DNA from 3 places in the Neobacillus sp. YIM B06451 genome. Region 3 is predicted to be linked to each of the others. Evidence: predicted binding sites of a transcription regulator. Region 3 holds the regulator's gene; each other region holds the start of a gene.
The links. Region 3 encodes LexA, which represses DNA repair genes until DNA is damaged. Its sites were predicted from a motif close to CGAACATATGTTCG; they were not measured.
Positions count from the first base shown of each region.

Region 1: RB160_RS07940 (Y-family DNA polymerase) is a predicted target of LexA. The motif match lies at 4,119-4,132, and genes of this name have one in related genera.
Region 2: parE (DNA topoisomerase IV subunit B) is a predicted target of LexA. The motif match lies at 2,717-2,730, and genes of this name have one in related genera.

Region 1 covers NZ_JAVFKJ010000003.1:101,376-106,649, reverse strand. The annotation lists gene RB160_RS07970 (CDGSH iron-sulfur domain-containing protein) at 1-151, shown strand, start outside; gene RB160_RS07965 (hypothetical protein) at 293-772, shown strand; gene RB160_RS07960 (hypothetical protein) at 892-1,149, opposite strand; gene RB160_RS07955 (GNAT family N-acetyltransferase) at 1,163-1,621, opposite strand; gene RB160_RS07950 (GNAT family N-acetyltransferase) at 1,635-2,228, opposite strand; gene RB160_RS07945 (YolD-like family protein) at 2,436-2,771, opposite strand; gene RB160_RS07940 (Y-family DNA polymerase) at 2,792-4,051, opposite strand; gene RB160_RS07935 (YqzH family protein) at 4,233-4,424, shown strand; gene RB160_RS07930 (proline iminopeptidase-family hydrolase) at 4,470-5,274, shown strand, end outside.
Region 2 covers NZ_JAVFKJ010000009.1:79,809-85,082, reverse strand. The annotation lists gene parC (DNA topoisomerase IV subunit A) at 1-578, opposite strand, end outside; gene parE (DNA topoisomerase IV subunit B) at 575-2,563, opposite strand; gene RB160_RS15410 (CoA-binding protein) at 2,902-3,315, opposite strand; gene RB160_RS15405 (ATP-binding protein) at 3,419-4,591, opposite strand; gene chrA (chromate efflux transporter) at 4,803-5,274, opposite strand, start outside.
Region 3 covers NZ_JAVFKJ010000001.1:491,288-496,561, forward strand. The annotation lists gene RB160_RS02290 (MerR family transcriptional regulator) at 116-517, shown strand; gene glnA (type I glutamate--ammonia ligase) at 547-1,881, shown strand; gene RB160_RS02300 (hypothetical protein) at 3,181-3,408, shown strand; gene lexA (transcriptional repressor LexA) at 3,455-4,075, opposite strand; gene yneA (cell division suppressor protein YneA) at 4,232-4,561, shown strand; gene RB160_RS02315 (YneB family resolvase-like protein) at 4,564-5,235, shown strand.

The DNA.
Region 1 (5,274 bases), on a different contig from region 3:
TCTTGACGGCCAGGGGAACGTCTATCCGTCAAAGCCCGCCTTCTCGCTTTGCCGCTGCGGCCTGTCCTCAAATAAGCCGTTCTGCGATGGCACGCATAAGGGTCAGTTCGAATCCCAGGTGCGTGTACCGGAAGAAACAGCCGGACAATAATTAATTCCATTAAAACTTCAAGGCACCTGCCATAAATCGGCGGGTGCCTTGTTTTTTGCTTGGCGGTAGCAGTTTTTGACAAGTTTGAGTTATTCCCCTCGAGGTAAAAGCCCAATGGAGCTTATATATTGAGGTGACTGCATGTTTTCCTGGAATGATATGATTACGTTTGTTTGGGCCTTCTTTATCGTTTTGCCTTTAACATCGTTCGTACATGCCGCCGGACATACTTTTTTTGTCGTCCTTTTTGGGGGCAAGCCTGTATTAACTATGGGCAGGGGGCGGAAACTCTTTTCATTCGGCACTTTTCATGTTCACAGCCTGTACTTTGTCGATGCTTCGTGCCAATATACTAAAATAAAAAATGAATCACGTTGGAAATACGCACTTATTTATGCGGGAGGCATCCTCTTTAATGCCACCTCCATTTTGATTGTAAATTCGCTCATTCATCTCGGTATATGGCCAAAACATTTATTCTTTTACCAATTTGTCTACTTTTCGGTCTATTTTATTTTTTTTGCTATACTGCCTATTGATTACGGGAAGGACAACCCCAGTGATGGCAAAGCGCTGTACACAGTCCTTAAATACGGGGAAACAATAAAGGAAATTGACTGAGGGTTACTACTGGACATGATTGGACCTCTAATACAAAAAAGGCCGGCAGCGCCACTATTCCAAGCGGGGCTCCGGCTATTTTTTCCTGAAGATTACGGTTGCCTAATAGGTTAATCCCATCAACCTTCCCTTCCGGTTCCGCTCAGCTTCCTTCCTAAAACAAAGATTGCCACGATGATTGCAGCAGGTGCGAGCGCAACCAATTTCCATCCGTTATTCGCCCCGAAAAAGTAATAGGCGATTGGCAGGGAGGTGAAAAAACTTATTAAAAGATGGATTCTTGATTTGGCTAAAATGCCGTAAAAGAGGGTTACTATCGCCACTCCCATCGACAGCTGCAACAGGAAAACAATCCAGTTAACCGTTCCGATCTTCATCCCCCGCTTTCATCTATTTCGTTCGCAGTTTTTCAAAACGCGCAATCGCAAGGGTTCCCACGATTAACTCTATCCCTGTTTTCCGAAACCCACTTTTCTCATAAAAACGAACGGCCGGGATATTCCTGGCGCCAGTTGATACAATTAATCGTTTTTCCTGCAGATTGTTTTGTTCCAGCCAGTGCAAAAGCTGCCGGGCAATCCCTTTCCGGAAATGAGCCGGGTGGACCATCAGCCGATGGATATCAATGGTTTCATTATCTCTTTTAAACGAAATAGCCCCGCACAGGCTGCCATTTTCATAATAACCGTAGAATGTTTCACCGGACATCATAAGCGTCTCCGCCGTGTCGTACAAAGCAGGGATGCCGTGAAAATCAATCAGTTCCGCCTCTACCTGATAGGACGGAAGCTGGATTTTCAATACGTCGAGCGCTTCTTTTTCACTTGTGATATCGATTGGTCTGATCATGTCTTTTCCCTTTCTAAACAGCCTCTTCCATTTCCTTCTTTTGCAAATGCGCAAAGTCTTCCTTTAGGATGGCATACATCTTCAGGTCTCGATGCTTTCCTTTGATGAACGCGGCTTTCCTGTTAACCCCTTCAAATGACATGCCCACTTTTTCCATTACCCTTGCTGAGCCAATGTTTTCGGTGAAGCATCGCGCCTGGATACGGACAAGGTCCATATGTTCAAAACCGAATTTAATGAGCACCGTGGCGGCCTCCGTTGTGATTCCTTTTCCCCACTGGCCCCTGGCAAGGACATACCCGATTTCCGCTCTGTTGTGCCTTGGCTGCCATGATACAAAATCGATTGTTCCAATCATCCTTCCCGTTTCCTTGGACTCAATCGCCCATGGGGCAAGCTGGTTGCTTTCATATTTGTTCAGGACAAAATCAATGAAGGTTCGGGTATCTTCAATCGTGTTATGCTTATCCCAAGTCACGTATCTTGCGACCTCTTCATCGGAGCCGTAGGCGAACATGTCCTCTGCATCATTCATCGTCACTTTCCGCAAAATGAGCCTTTCTGTTTCCAGTTTCGGCAAGTCCCCGTAAATCGTTTCAATCTCCATAAAGTACCCACCCTTTGCCTTTTGTTAAAATTATCCTAACAGAGTTTTGGTGGAATTCAAGTAGATTTTTTAAAGGTGGGAGAATGAGTTCCGCGGTTTTACAATAATAAGAGATGTGCTGGTTAACAGTTAGTGAAGATGAGGGTTGATTTCCAACAGCCAGGCAGGCTCTTATTGCGAACCTGCTTGTCTTTGCCTGCGACTGTGCTATTTGTCAGCGAGCCGTATGTCGGCGATGTTTTCGATGGGGATGATATGGGCTGTGCCCGAGGAGTCGACAATGTGGAGCTTGTGGGCGAGTTCGTCCCAATAGTGGATGTTGCCGATGCAAATTTCATAGTTGTGGCGGCGGTAGTGGGTAATCGCCACCGCCTGGTTGAATTCCATCGCTTCAGCAAGCGTTTCGTTCATCAATTCGAGCTGCTGCTCGTCGAGTTCCGTTTTTTGTTCGTACGAATCCTCCTTCACCCAGTCTCGGAGCATTTTCACGTGCTCGGGAAGCATCATGGATGTCCATTTTATTCTGCCGCGGTCGCGAATCATCTTCTTCCCCTCTTTCCCGGTTACTTTTTATGGCCGCCGAGCAGCGATGCGCGGTGTTTGGCGGTGCCGGCCGCTGTATACGAAACCGCCCGGAGCAGCGCCCCCGACCCAAAGCGGCTGCGGATGCGGTCGACCACATAGCCGAGGTCCCTTCTTTTTCCCGCGCCCATGTCAAAAAGGCTCATCTGCAGTTCAACGTCATCGACGATATTTCCAAGCGAAATGGAAATCTGGCGGACGGTTTTGCCCGAATAATGCCGGCGAAACAGCTCCAGGCAGACCTGGTAAATATCCATCGTCACATTTGTCGGCTCGGCAATCGTCTTTGCGCGGTGGAAACCGCCCCCGAATTCATCCTGGCTGTAGCCGATGCCGAGCGTGACTGTCCTGCCTGCCTTCCGGTGCGTCCGTGCCCGGCGTGCCACCTCCTCGCACATTTCGAGGATAACGTGTTTAATTTCTACCTCGTCCTTATAATCCCTAAGAAGGATTTGGCTTTTTCCAAAACTGATCTGCCCTTCGATAATCGGCGCGCCCATTTCCGACAAATCGACGCCCCACGCATGGTAATAGAGCTGATTGCCCATGATGCCGAATTTCTTCTCAAGCGTCTCAAGGTCATAGCGGGCAAGCTGCCCGACCGTGAAAATGCCCATTCCATTCAGTGTTTTTTCAACCCGCCGGCCAATTCCCCACATTTCCCTGAGCGGCGAGACGTTCCAAAGCTTTATTTGGACATCCTCGTACGTCCATTCGGCGATTCCGTGCTTCTTCGCCTCAAGGTCAAGGCACAGCTTTGACAGAAGCATATTCGGCCCAATACCGATTGCGCATGGAAGCTGGAATTCCCGTTCAATGTCATCTTTTATTTTTTTCGCGATTGTTTTCGCATCTCCCCAAAGGTTTTCGGCTCCATCCACTTTGATGAAGCTTTCATCGACACTGTATGTATGGATGGCTTCCTTCGGGACGTAGCGGTGGAAGACGCGGCTGATTTCGGTCGATATCCTCAGGAACATGCCCATCTTCGGCTCGACAATTTTGATTTTCGGATCTTGTGGAATTTCAAATTTGCGCGATCCGGTTTTGATGCCAAATTCTTTTTTTAAAAGCGGCGAGGCGGCGAGGACAACGCTTCCTTCCCGCCCTTTGTCGCCGACTACAGCAAGATAGCAGCCAAGCGGATCAAGCCCTTCCATGACTGCCGCGCAGCTGGCGTAAAAGCTCTTCATATCGACGCAAAGAACTTTGTGCCGAGGCAATGTGCTGTAATCGACCATTGGATTTCCCTCCTTCTTTTCCCAAAACGGGAACATCTGTTCCATATCATTATACCCATATCTTAAGCGAATATGCGTTCGCATTCAATGGAAATTTTACGACAGCTTTTATAAAAAAAGGGTCTATTACCATTTCAGGATGCGTTGGAAAAGAGCTATAATAAGGCTTGAGGTGCTTTCCATGGACGAAAAACTGGTGAAAAAAATGATAAAAAACTGCCTGAAGCAATATTACGGCGATGACAGCCAGCCGCTCGGCGAACGAGATGTAAATGACATTTGCGAACGGGTGTATAGGCTCAAAGAAGCAGAACCGGAGGCACATATGCGCGATATTGTAAACGATGTCGTCTATGAATTTTTAACTGGTTGAGGGATTGCGTATCAAAAGTTAGTTTTAATGAGGGGGAGAACGGTTGTGAAGATTAAAGAAGGTTTTGTAGACGTAACGGGCGGGAAGGTATGGTACCGGCGGATAACCGGCGCTGCCAATAGCGTTCCATTATTGGTTTTGCACGGAGGGCCGGGTTCTTCCTGCTATGCCTTGCAGCGGCTGGACCAGCTTGCCGAAGATACAGGCCGGACTGTCATATACTATGATCAGCTTGGCGCCGGGCGTTCAAAGGGCCCGACGGATAAAGCATTGTGGACCCTCGACCGCTATGTAGAAGAGCTTGGGCAGGTGCGCGAACAATTGGGGCTGGATGAAGTCCATATTCTCGGTCATTCATGGGGAACGACATTGCTCGCGGCTTACTTGCTGACAAAGCCGGATGGTGTGAAAAGCGCCATTTTCTCAAGCCCCTGCCTTGACGCGCCCCGCTGGGCAAAAGACCAGGAACGCCTTTTAAAAGAGCTTCCGGAAGAAACACAGGCAGTCATCGCCCGCTGTGAGGCAGAGGGCACAACCGATTCAGAGGAATACCAGCAGGCGATGCGGGTGTTTGCCAAAAATTTCGTCTGCCGGATTGAAATCAGCCCGGAGGAACGAGAAATCACAAAGAAGCTTGCCAACCTGGAAGTCTACAACACCATGTGGGGGCCATCCGAATTTTGCGTAACAGGAAACCTGAAAGAATTCGACTGCACGCCAAGGCTGCATGAACTGAGGGTTCCGTCACTTTTCCTGTGCGGACGTTTTGACGAAGCTACTCCGGAGTCCACGAGTTATTTCAGCAGCCTTGTTCCGGGTGCAAAGCTGCATATTTTTGAAAATAGCGCGC
Region 2 (5,274 bases), on a different contig from region 3:
ACGCCATCAATTACCTCGCCAAGGTTGTGGGGCGGGATATCGGTCGCATAACCGGCGGAAATACCGGTCGAACCATTCACGAGTAAGTTCGGGAACATGGACGGCAAAACAGTAGGCTCGCTTGTTGTGTCATCGAAGTTTGGGATAAAGTCGACAGTCTGTTTGTCAATATCCCTGAGCAGTTCAGTTGAAATGGAGGACAGCCGCGCTTCCGTATAACGCATCGCGGCCGGCGGGTCGCCGTCCATGCTTCCGTTATTGCCATGCATTTCGACGAGTACATTACGGACTTTCCAATCCTGGCTCATCCGCACCATCGCTTCATAAACAGACGAATCGCCATGTGGATGGTAATTGCCTATAACGTTACCGACTGTTTTCGCGGATTTCCTGAATCCTTTTTCATGGGTATTCCCTTCGACATGCATAGCATACAGGATTCGCCGTTGGACTGGCTTCAGTCCGTCCCGCGCATCAGGAAGTGCCCGCTCCTGGATAATGTATTTGCTGTATCTGCCAAACCTGTCGCCAAGTATATCTTCAAGGGGAAGGTCACGGAATTTCTCTGTCATGCTCATTGCCCTATCTCCTCCTCGGCGACGGTAATATTTTCATTTTCAAGAATCGTATCAAGTTCATCCTCTTCTTCCAGGCCAAATGCAACATTTGATTCAATCCACTTCCTGCGGGGTTCTACTTTATCGCCCATCAGGGTTGTGACCCTGCGTTCCGCTCTTGCCGCATCATCGATTTTCACCCTGATCAATGTCCTTGTTTCAGGGTCCATTGTCGTTTCCCACAGCTGGTCGGCGTTCATTTCACCGAGTCCTTTATAGCGCTGAATCATATAGCCCTTGCCAACCTTTTTGATGGCGCCCTGCAGTTCATCTTCGTTCCAGGCATACTCAATGACTTCCTTCTTGCCGGTACCCTTGCTCACTTTGAAAAGCGGCGGAAGGGCTATAAAGACCTTACCGGCTTCAACAAGGGGCTTCATGTAGCGGTAAAAGAATGTCAGGAGAAGCACCTGGATATGCGCACCGTCCGTGTCGGCATCGGTCATGATGATAATCTTGTCGTAATTGATATCTTCAACATTGAAATCAGTCCCGACTCCTCCGCCGATTGCGTGGATGATTGTGTTGATTTCTTCATTTTTAAAAATATCCTGAAGCTTTGCTTTTTCGGTATTGATAACTTTACCCCTTAATGGAAGGACAGCTTGGAATCTGCGGTCGCGGCCTTGTTTTGCCGACCCTCCCGCGGAGTCCCCCTCCACCAGGTAAAGTTCGTTCTTCTGTGGATTGCGTGATTGCGCCGGAGTCAGCTTGCCGGATAGAATTGCATCAGCGCGCTTCCGCTTTTTCCCGCTCCTCGCCTCTTCCCGTGCCTTCCGGGCAGCTTCCCTTGCCTGGAACGCCTTAATTGATTTTTTAATAAGCAAGGAACTTATATCGGGATTCTCTTCAAGGAAATAGGAGAGATGTTCGGAAACGACTGAATCGACTGCAGACCTTGCTTCGCTCGTGCCCAGCTTTCCCTTTGTCTGCCCTTCAAATTGGAGCTGGTTTTCGGGAATGCGGACCGAAACAATCGCAGAAAGCCCTTCACGGATATCGGCGCCGTCAAGGTTTTTATCTTTTTCCTTCAGGAGGGAAACCTTGCGGGCGTAATCGTTAAAAACCCTTGTCATCGCCGTCTTTGCGCCAACTTCGTGCGTACCTCCGTCCTTTGTCCGAACGTTGTTTACGAATGAAAGGACATTTTCCGAATAGCCATCATTGAATTGAAAGGAAAATTCAACTTCAATCCCGTTCGTTGAGCCCTCGAAGCTTACGACCGGGTGAAGGACTTCCTTGCCTTCATTCAAATATTCGACAAACGCTTCTATTCCATTTTCATAATGGAAGGATTCCTGTATGCCGTTCCGGTCGTCAATAATATCTATCTTCATGCCTTTTAATAGGAAGGCTGATTCTCTTAGCCTTTCGCAAAGCGTTTCAAAGTTATAGGTGGTGACGGAAAAAATAGACGGATCCGGTTTGAAATGAATGGTCGTTCCTGTTTGGTTCGTTTTTCCAATGTTCTCAAGGGTGGTTGCCGGTTTTCCTCCATTTACAAACCGCTGTTCATAGACGAAACCGTCCCTTTTAATTGTGACAACGAGCCATTCCGATAGGGCATTGACTACCGAGGCGCCCACACCATGGAGGCCTCCGCTTGTTTTATAGCCCCCCTGGCCGAACTTTCCTCCGGCATGCAGGACCGTCAGGATAACTTCGGGTGTCGGTTTGCCAAGCTTGTGCATTCCAGTTGGCATTCCGCGCCCTTTATCAATGACGCTGATTGAATTATCCTTGTGGATTCTCACGATAATATGGTTGCCATATCCGGCAAGCGCTTCATCGACCGAGTTGTCGACAATTTCGTAAACAAGATGATGGAGCCCTCTTGCATCAGTACTCCCGATATACATACCCGGGCGCTTCCTGACTGCCTCCAATCCCTCAAGGACTTGGATGGCATCATCATTATAAGTAAAAGCTTGTTGGTTTGCTGACACTAACATACCCCTTTCATGCCCTGCCAAAGGATTTGACTTTTATCTCTATCATCCTTTTAGGCATCAAATAAAGTGAAACTACATCAAAGTGGGTTCATCCCCCAATGATGGTTATGTCCCGTTAAGTGTGGGATTACCGGTAAACTTTGGTCAAGAACGGATGTTCGCAAGTTAATTTTACCATAACTTGTCCTGCCGTCTATGCTTTATTGTAGCGATTTATTTCGTTTTCGCAAACCAGTTCTTTCAAATTTCCGTTGGTTTTACATGATTTTTGGCTATTTTTGTTATGTACAGCACGAAAAAAGCCGCCCTTGGGGCAGCCGTTTTCAATTATGTTACCTTCTGGTTAAAGCATGTTCCACCTTTATGCAGCGGTCCATAATAACGGTATATCCTCTTTCTTTCAGAAAATGATACGCTTCTTCGCTTTCAAGGCCAAGCTGCGCCCAGAAAACATCAGCATCAATTTCTGCGAACTCCTTGGCAACCCCGGGCAAATACTCGGGTCGGCGGAATACGTTAACAATGTCAATATGCCCCTCGATGTCTTTTAAAGATGGTACCGCTTTTACCCCAAGCGCTTCTTTAATTGCCGGATTCACAGGGATGATTTCGTAGCCTGCCTTTTGCATCGCTTCGGATACCATATAGGACGTTTTTTCTGGATTATCACTTAGGCCAACGACAGCGATTCTTTTTGCCTTATTAAGGATTTCCTTTATCTCTACACGGCTAGGATAAGTCAGCATGAGCACGTTTCCTCCTTATTCTTTTAGCTTTAGTTTACCTTTTCCCATAAAAAAATGCCTTAATTCTGCTTTTTTGAGGATAAAAAGAGAACGAGGGTTTGGGCTAATCCGCCAGCTTATTCTGTGCCTGATTAAATGCTTTGGGGATCGATAGCCTGAACAGCGCCCCTGAATGATCGTTTTCAACCACTGAGTTCCCTTCCATGCGTTCAACAATCGTTTTGACCATATATAGCCCCAAACCGGTTCCTCCAGGCCTTGTTGTAAAATAGGGGTCAAAAATATGTGTTATGTAGGATGGATCAATTCCTCCGGCGTTGTCAGTAAAGATAGTTTCGGTAAAACAATCTTCATCTTCAATCGAAATCGTAATTTTCCTGTTTTCCATTCCTTTGTGGACAAAAGCGTCCCTTGAATTGGCAAGCAAATTCAGGATTGCCTGGCTGAATTCATTCGGATAGCCGAACGCCATTTGCTGTCCCCTGTAGATGAATTCAATATTAATTTCGTGCTTTTTGAGGCTTGGCGAGAAAAGGGACAATGCATCCTCGATCGCATCTGCAACAGAGAAGAACGACTTTTCCTGGTTTCGGCGGTAAAATTTCCGGATGTCATGGATGGTCCGGGACAGCACTTGTACCTGCTCAAGCCCATCTTTTATAAATATGTCCGCAAATTGTTCGTTAATTTCGCCGAATTCCAGCGCTTCCCTTGCTTCCTGGAAAAGCATCGATAAATTGTTCAAAGGCTGCCTCCATTGATGGCCAATACTTGCGAGCATTTCACCCATCGCGGCAAGCCTCGATTGTTGTATAAGAATCGCATCCTTTTGCCTGTTTTTTTCTATTTCCGAAGAAAGCTTAAAAATTAGGCTTTTTGGCTCAAATTGCCCCTGTTCTTCATGTAAAAATGGGCTTGAACAATCGATCATAGCGCCGGAATACCCATGAATTGTACCGTCATCTAATAAAATGGGAAGTACAGATACGGTAACGCATGTAAACTTTCCTTTTTTGGTGAATAAAGAGCGTTTTTCGTTTTTAATGAGGGGAAGGAAATCGCAGTAGCCCCTTGAAAGAGGATCGAAGCTGAAAATATCGAGGAAGTTTTGGCCAATTGATTCGGTAGGACAAAGGCTGGTTATCGATTCCCACTCCTCATCAACAGCAATAATCATTCCTTTGGAATCTAGCTGAAAAATACTAAGTGGGTACCTGCCAACTGGAAAGGCAACGCCGGTTGGTGATTCCCCTTGTTTCTCTTCCCATGAATCCATGCTCGCTCACAACCTTTTAAATGGATTTGAAAAAATAAGCCGGCCTTACGTACAAGCCTGGCCGGCGGAAACTATAGGAACTCCTATATGTAAAATTATAGAAATGTCTTCCGGATTGTTCAATTCGAAATGGCGGCTTTTGGCAATAATCCATCAAATTGTAAAAAGTTCGCCTTTTTTTGGACGTATTTATGTAAATCCTTTTTCAGTGTTAAAGGAGTGTGTACCCCGCTCCAGCCCCAATGACAACGAGGAGCCACGGAGGTATTTTCCAAAAGGCCAGCAAACCAAAAAATAAAGCAAAGAGAGCGGCATCCATCCTGGATGTAATTGACGAAATGAAAATTGGATCATAAAAAGCGCCAGCAAGCAGCCCAACAACTCCGGCGTTCAACCCGGCAACCACGGATTGGATAGCAGGCCTTGACCGGATTTTTCCCCAAAATGGCAAAACAGCCAATAGAAGCAAAAAACCCGGAAGGAAGATGGCAATAATCGCTATAACCGCACCTGTCCATCCATCAATCGCCGCGCCGAGATAGGCGGAAAACGTGAATAACGGGCCAGGCATTGCCTGGACAAGGCCATACCCAGCGAGAAAGTCCCCATTCGAAATGAAACCGGTTGGGATTAGTTCCCGTTCGAGAAGCGGAAGGACAACATGCCCCCCTCCAAAGACAAGA
Region 3 (5,274 bases):
GCCTCTGGGAAAAATGTATTTAAAATTTCATGTGAGGAAACCTAACATAGTATTGACAGGTTTTTTTACATTGGAATATAATTCAGTTTGTAAGTCACGATAAGGAGGAGAAATCATGGGGGGAAGCAAGATCCGCCGCTCCATGCCGCTGTTTCCAATTGGAATTGTGATGCAGCTGACCGATTTGACCGCTAGGCAAATCCGCTATTATGAAGAGCACCAATTGATTTCTCCCGCGCGGACTGAAGGGAATAGGCGAATGTTCAGTTTGAACGATATTGACAGGCTCCTTGAAATTAAGGATCTGATTGACAGGGGCGTCAATATGGCTGGAATTAGGGAGTTGTTCCTCGTCAACCAGGAGAAAAGGCAGCACGAATCCGAAAAGGAAAAGAAGCCGAAAAAGGAATTGACGGAAGTTGAATTAAGGAAATTGCTTCGCAATGAATTGCTCCATGCCGGACGGTTCAACCGTTCGACCTTAAGGCAAGGCGATATGTCCCGATTTTTCAATTAATCCGTTGCTATTATAAAGGAGGAAACAACTTGGCAAGGTACACACGTGAAGACATCGAAAAAATGGCAAAAGAGGAGAACGTAAAGTTTGTCCGTCTGCAGTTCACGGACATTCTCGGGACAATCAAAAACGTGGAAATCCCAATTTCCCAGCTTGGAAAGGCGCTTGACAATAAAATGATGTTCGATGGATCCTCGATTGAAGGCTTCGTCCGAATTGAGGAATCCGATATGTATCTTTTCCCTGATCCTGATACATGGGTCATTTTCCCATGGACAGCCGAGAAAGGGAAAGTTGCACGACTCATTTGCGACATCCATAACGCGGATGGAACGCCATTCGGCGGCGACCCACGAAACAATTTGAAACGAATTCTTAAAGAAATGGAAGAGCTTGGCTTCACAACCTTCAACATCGGGCCGGAACCGGAATTTTTCCTGTTCAAGCTTGACCAGAATGGCGAACCCACTCTTGAACTGAATGACAGTGGCGGCTATTTTGACCTCGCTCCGACCGATCTTGGTGAAAACTGCCGACGCGATATCGTTCTTGAGCTTGAAGAAATGGGCTTTGAAATCGAAGCCTCCCACCATGAAACGGCGGCGGGTCAACACGAAATCGATTTTAAATACGCGGATGCCATCACTGCGTGCGACAATATCCAAACGTTCAAGCTCGTTGTAAAAACAATCGCCAGGAAGCATGGCCTGCATGCTACATTCATGCCAAAGCCATTGTTCGGCGTGAGCGGTTCCGGTATGCACTGCAACCTGTCCCTTTTCAAAGGAAATGAGAACGTGTTTTATGAAAAAGGGAGCAAATTGGACCTGAGCGAAAATGCGTACCATTTCATCGCCGGCATTCTGAAACACGCAACAAACTTCACCGCAGTCACAAACCCGACTGTCAACTCTTATAAGCGTCTGGTACCTGGCTATGAAGCGCCATGCTATGTTGCCTGGTCCGCGAAAAACAGGTCACCGCTCATCCGTATCCCTGCTTCACGTGGAATGAGCACGCGCGTTGAGGTGCGCAGCGTCGACCCTGCAGCCAATCCATATTTGGCTATGGCTGTCCTATTGAAGGCTGGCTTAGACGGTATCAAAAACAAGCTGACACCACCAGCAGCCGTTGACCGCAACATTTACGTGATGACAAAGGAAGAGCGCATCGAAGAAGGAATCGCCGACCTTCCTGCTACACTTGCACAAGCGCTTGATATGATGAAAACAGACGATGTCATCCTGTCCGCACTTGGCGAGCATATCGTTGAGCACTTCCTTGAAGCGAAGGAAATCGAATGGGATATGTTCCGCACCCAGGTACATCCTTGGGAACGCGAGCAGTATATGAGTATGTACTAATAGGATGTGAAACAGCAGCCCGCTTGAAGTGGGCTGCTTTTTTCATGGGATTCACGTTCGAAACGAAATTGAGCGGTAATTTTAAAAAATATTAAAATATGACAATTTTGTGACTTTTGTTTATGACTTTATATTCCGGGATGGTATATAATAAAAAGAGACCACAAAAAATAGCCGCCAAGGGGGTTAGCGGCCATTTTGGAATATATACAGCATTTTTCAATGCGGGTAATCGGGCTCAGCTGGCAGCCAGTTAAGCAAATGCCAGCTGATCTGATGTGGTTCTTATCTGTGCTGTCTCAGAGATGCCTTTTCCTGGTGCCTCTGGGGTGCGTTGTTGATCAATGAGTCTCTAGTTGCCCTTCATTGATGTTTCTAAGCTGTAAGGTTTTGTATCTTGGTGCCGATCTTAGGTGCTTCTAGGCTGTGATGCTGTGTTTCTGGATGCGAATCATAGCTGTTTCTAAGATGACTATTTTGGATCTGGATGCAAATCGTGGATGTTTCTAAGTTGTAAGTTTTTGTATCTTGGTGCCGATCTTAGGTGCTTCTAGGCTGTGATGCTGTGTTTCTGGATGCGAATCATAGCTGTTTCTAAGATGACTATTTTGGATCTGGATGCAAATCGTGGATGTTTCTAAGTTGTAAGTTTTTGTATCTTGGTGCCGATCTTAGGTGCTTCTAGGCTGTGATTTTGTGTTTCTGGATGCAGGTCATAGTTGTTTCTAAGATGGCCATTCTAAAACTAGATGAAAATCGTAGATGTTTCTAAGCTGTAAGGTTTTGTATCTTGGTGCCAATCTTAGGTGCTTCTAGGCTGTGATGCTGTGTTTCTGGATGCGAATCATAGCAGTTTCTAAGATGACCATTTTGTATCTTGATGAAAATCGTAGATGTTTCTAAGCTGTAAGGTTTTGTATCTTGGTGCCAATCTTAGGTGCTTCTAGGCTGTGATGCTGTGTTTCTGGATGCGAATCATAGCAGTTTCTAAGATGACCATTTTGTATCTTGATGCAAATCGTAGATGTATCTAGCTGGATCCCTTGTCAATGACGATGCGATTATTTCCCACTAATGCGTCTAGGTTGTTCAATCTCGTTGTGTTCTTGCTGTTCATTGCGATGTTTGACTAAGCAATCTTGTGATGGCTTTTTTTGAAATCGATTGCTGTTGAAGTTTTTCTGTATCTTTAAAATAACAGATTCAAGGTTAAAAATGTTCGTATGTTGTTTATGTTCACAAAGCTGTAAAAACAAAGTGACAAACTTTTGAATTTCCGAACTTTGAGGGGGTATCAGCATGATCAGAATGGCGGTTGCAGGTGCGGCTGGGTTCGTATTAGTTTTTATTGAATCCTATCTTGTGATGATTTTAAAGGGGTATAAAACAATAGAGTTTGGGGGCATAAGCCCATTTGTCGGAGTTTGGGCAATGAATTTCTTCCTGGTTTTCTCAATCCTTACCCACGCGAAGCTTTGGTATGACGAGCGGGCACAGCAAAGGGAAGAAGCCCAGACGGAACAATAAATCTATAGAAGCAAAGAAAAACAGGCTATCCGCAATAGCCTGTTTTTTAATGGATGCTCCGGTATACGCCGATAACTTTTCCCAAAATGGATACTTCCCTAAGGATGATAGGCTCCATGGTGGGGTTTTCCGGCTGGAGGCGGATATAGTCTTTTTCTTTGTAAAATCTTTTACACGTAGCTTCGTCCTCTTCTGTCATTGCGACAACGATATCGCCATTATTTGCTGTCTTCTGCTGCTTTACAATGACATAGTCCCCATCAAGGATACCAGCTTCAATCATACTTTCCCCCATAATTTCAAGCATGAAAACCTGCTCGTCCGAAGGGACCATTGTTTCGGGAAGTGGGAAATACTCCTCGACATTTTCAACAGCGGTGATAGGCTGACCCGCAGTAACACGCCCGACGACTGGAACATTGACGACCCGGACTTTCGGGATGTATGCTTCATCCGCTTCAAGAATTTCAATTGCCCTTGGTTTCGTCGGGTCCCTTCTAATGAGGCCCTTCATTTCCAGCCGTTCCAGGTGGCCGTGTACGGTCGAGCTTGAGGCAAGCCCCACTGCTTCACCGATTTCACGGACGGACGGCGGATAACCCTTTCTTTTTACTTCGCTTTTAATATAATCAAGGATCTCCTGCTGCCTCTTCGATATTTTAGCCATAAATGGAAACACCTCTTCTGGTATTGTTACCTAATTATAGCATGGGTTGGACAAAGATACAAACATAAGTTCGAGTTTTTTCATTGACATCAAACAGATGTTCGGATTATAATCAAATCAAATAAACCGAACATACATTCTTAAGGGGTGCGTCCAATGAAGAAACTTTTAATAAATAACTCTTACGTCGTACTTTTGATTTTTTTCAGCAGCCTATGTGCGGGAGCGGTATCGTACTTTAGCAAACCTGCAACTGAAGATACATACATGACCATTACAGTAAAAGAAGGGGATTCCATTTGGGCGGTTGCGGAGGAGCTTGCCGAACGCCATTCGATGGACCGGTCTGATATTATAAACTGGGTAAAGAAAAACAATGAACTCGCGAGCGATACGATTTATCCAGGGGACAAAATCATTGTCCCTATTAAAAAGCTCACCATTAGCGAGGGGCAGCAGCTAGCAAGTGTTGGAAAGGATGAGTAAATATGGGGAACAAGGGCGTCCGGGCAGCGATATATTGCCGAGTCAGCACAGAAAAGGAAGCCCAGGAAACGTCCCTTGCAAGGCAGGAGGAGGAACTTCTTGCTCTTGCGGAAAGGCACGGTTTTGAAAAGGCAGCGGTCTACATGGAGCAGGCAAGCGGATATTCCCTTGAAAGGGAGGGGCTCCTCGAACTGCTTAGCCTTATAAAGGATGGGGAAATTGATGCCGTTCTTATTCAGGATGAAACAAGGCTTGGCAGGGGAAATGCGAAAATAGCCATTCTTCATGTACTATCAAAAAATGGCATCAAGCTATACAGTGTGGCGCATGACGGTGAACTACAGCTGTCAGAATCTGATTCGATGATCCTTAATATTGTTGCGATGGTAGAGGAATATCAGCGTAAGTTGCACAATATCAAAATAAAGCGCGGAATGAAAAGGGCGATTGAAAAAGGCTATAAGCCCCAGAAAAACCTGAAAAACCTGGATGAGAGCCCTGGCCGTGAACGAATCGAAGTCCCAGTTAAGGAAATTATCAGGCTAAAAGACAATGGCCTCACCTTTGCCGAAATCGCCGCGACCCTTAGAGGGTTCGGTTACGATGTATCCAAGGCGACGGTGCACCGGCGGTATAGGGAAGCAATCGAATCTGACAAGCCCTCTTCCTTGTAAAGGGCGGCGTTTTCTAGTATGATGCATGGTAGTCTAACC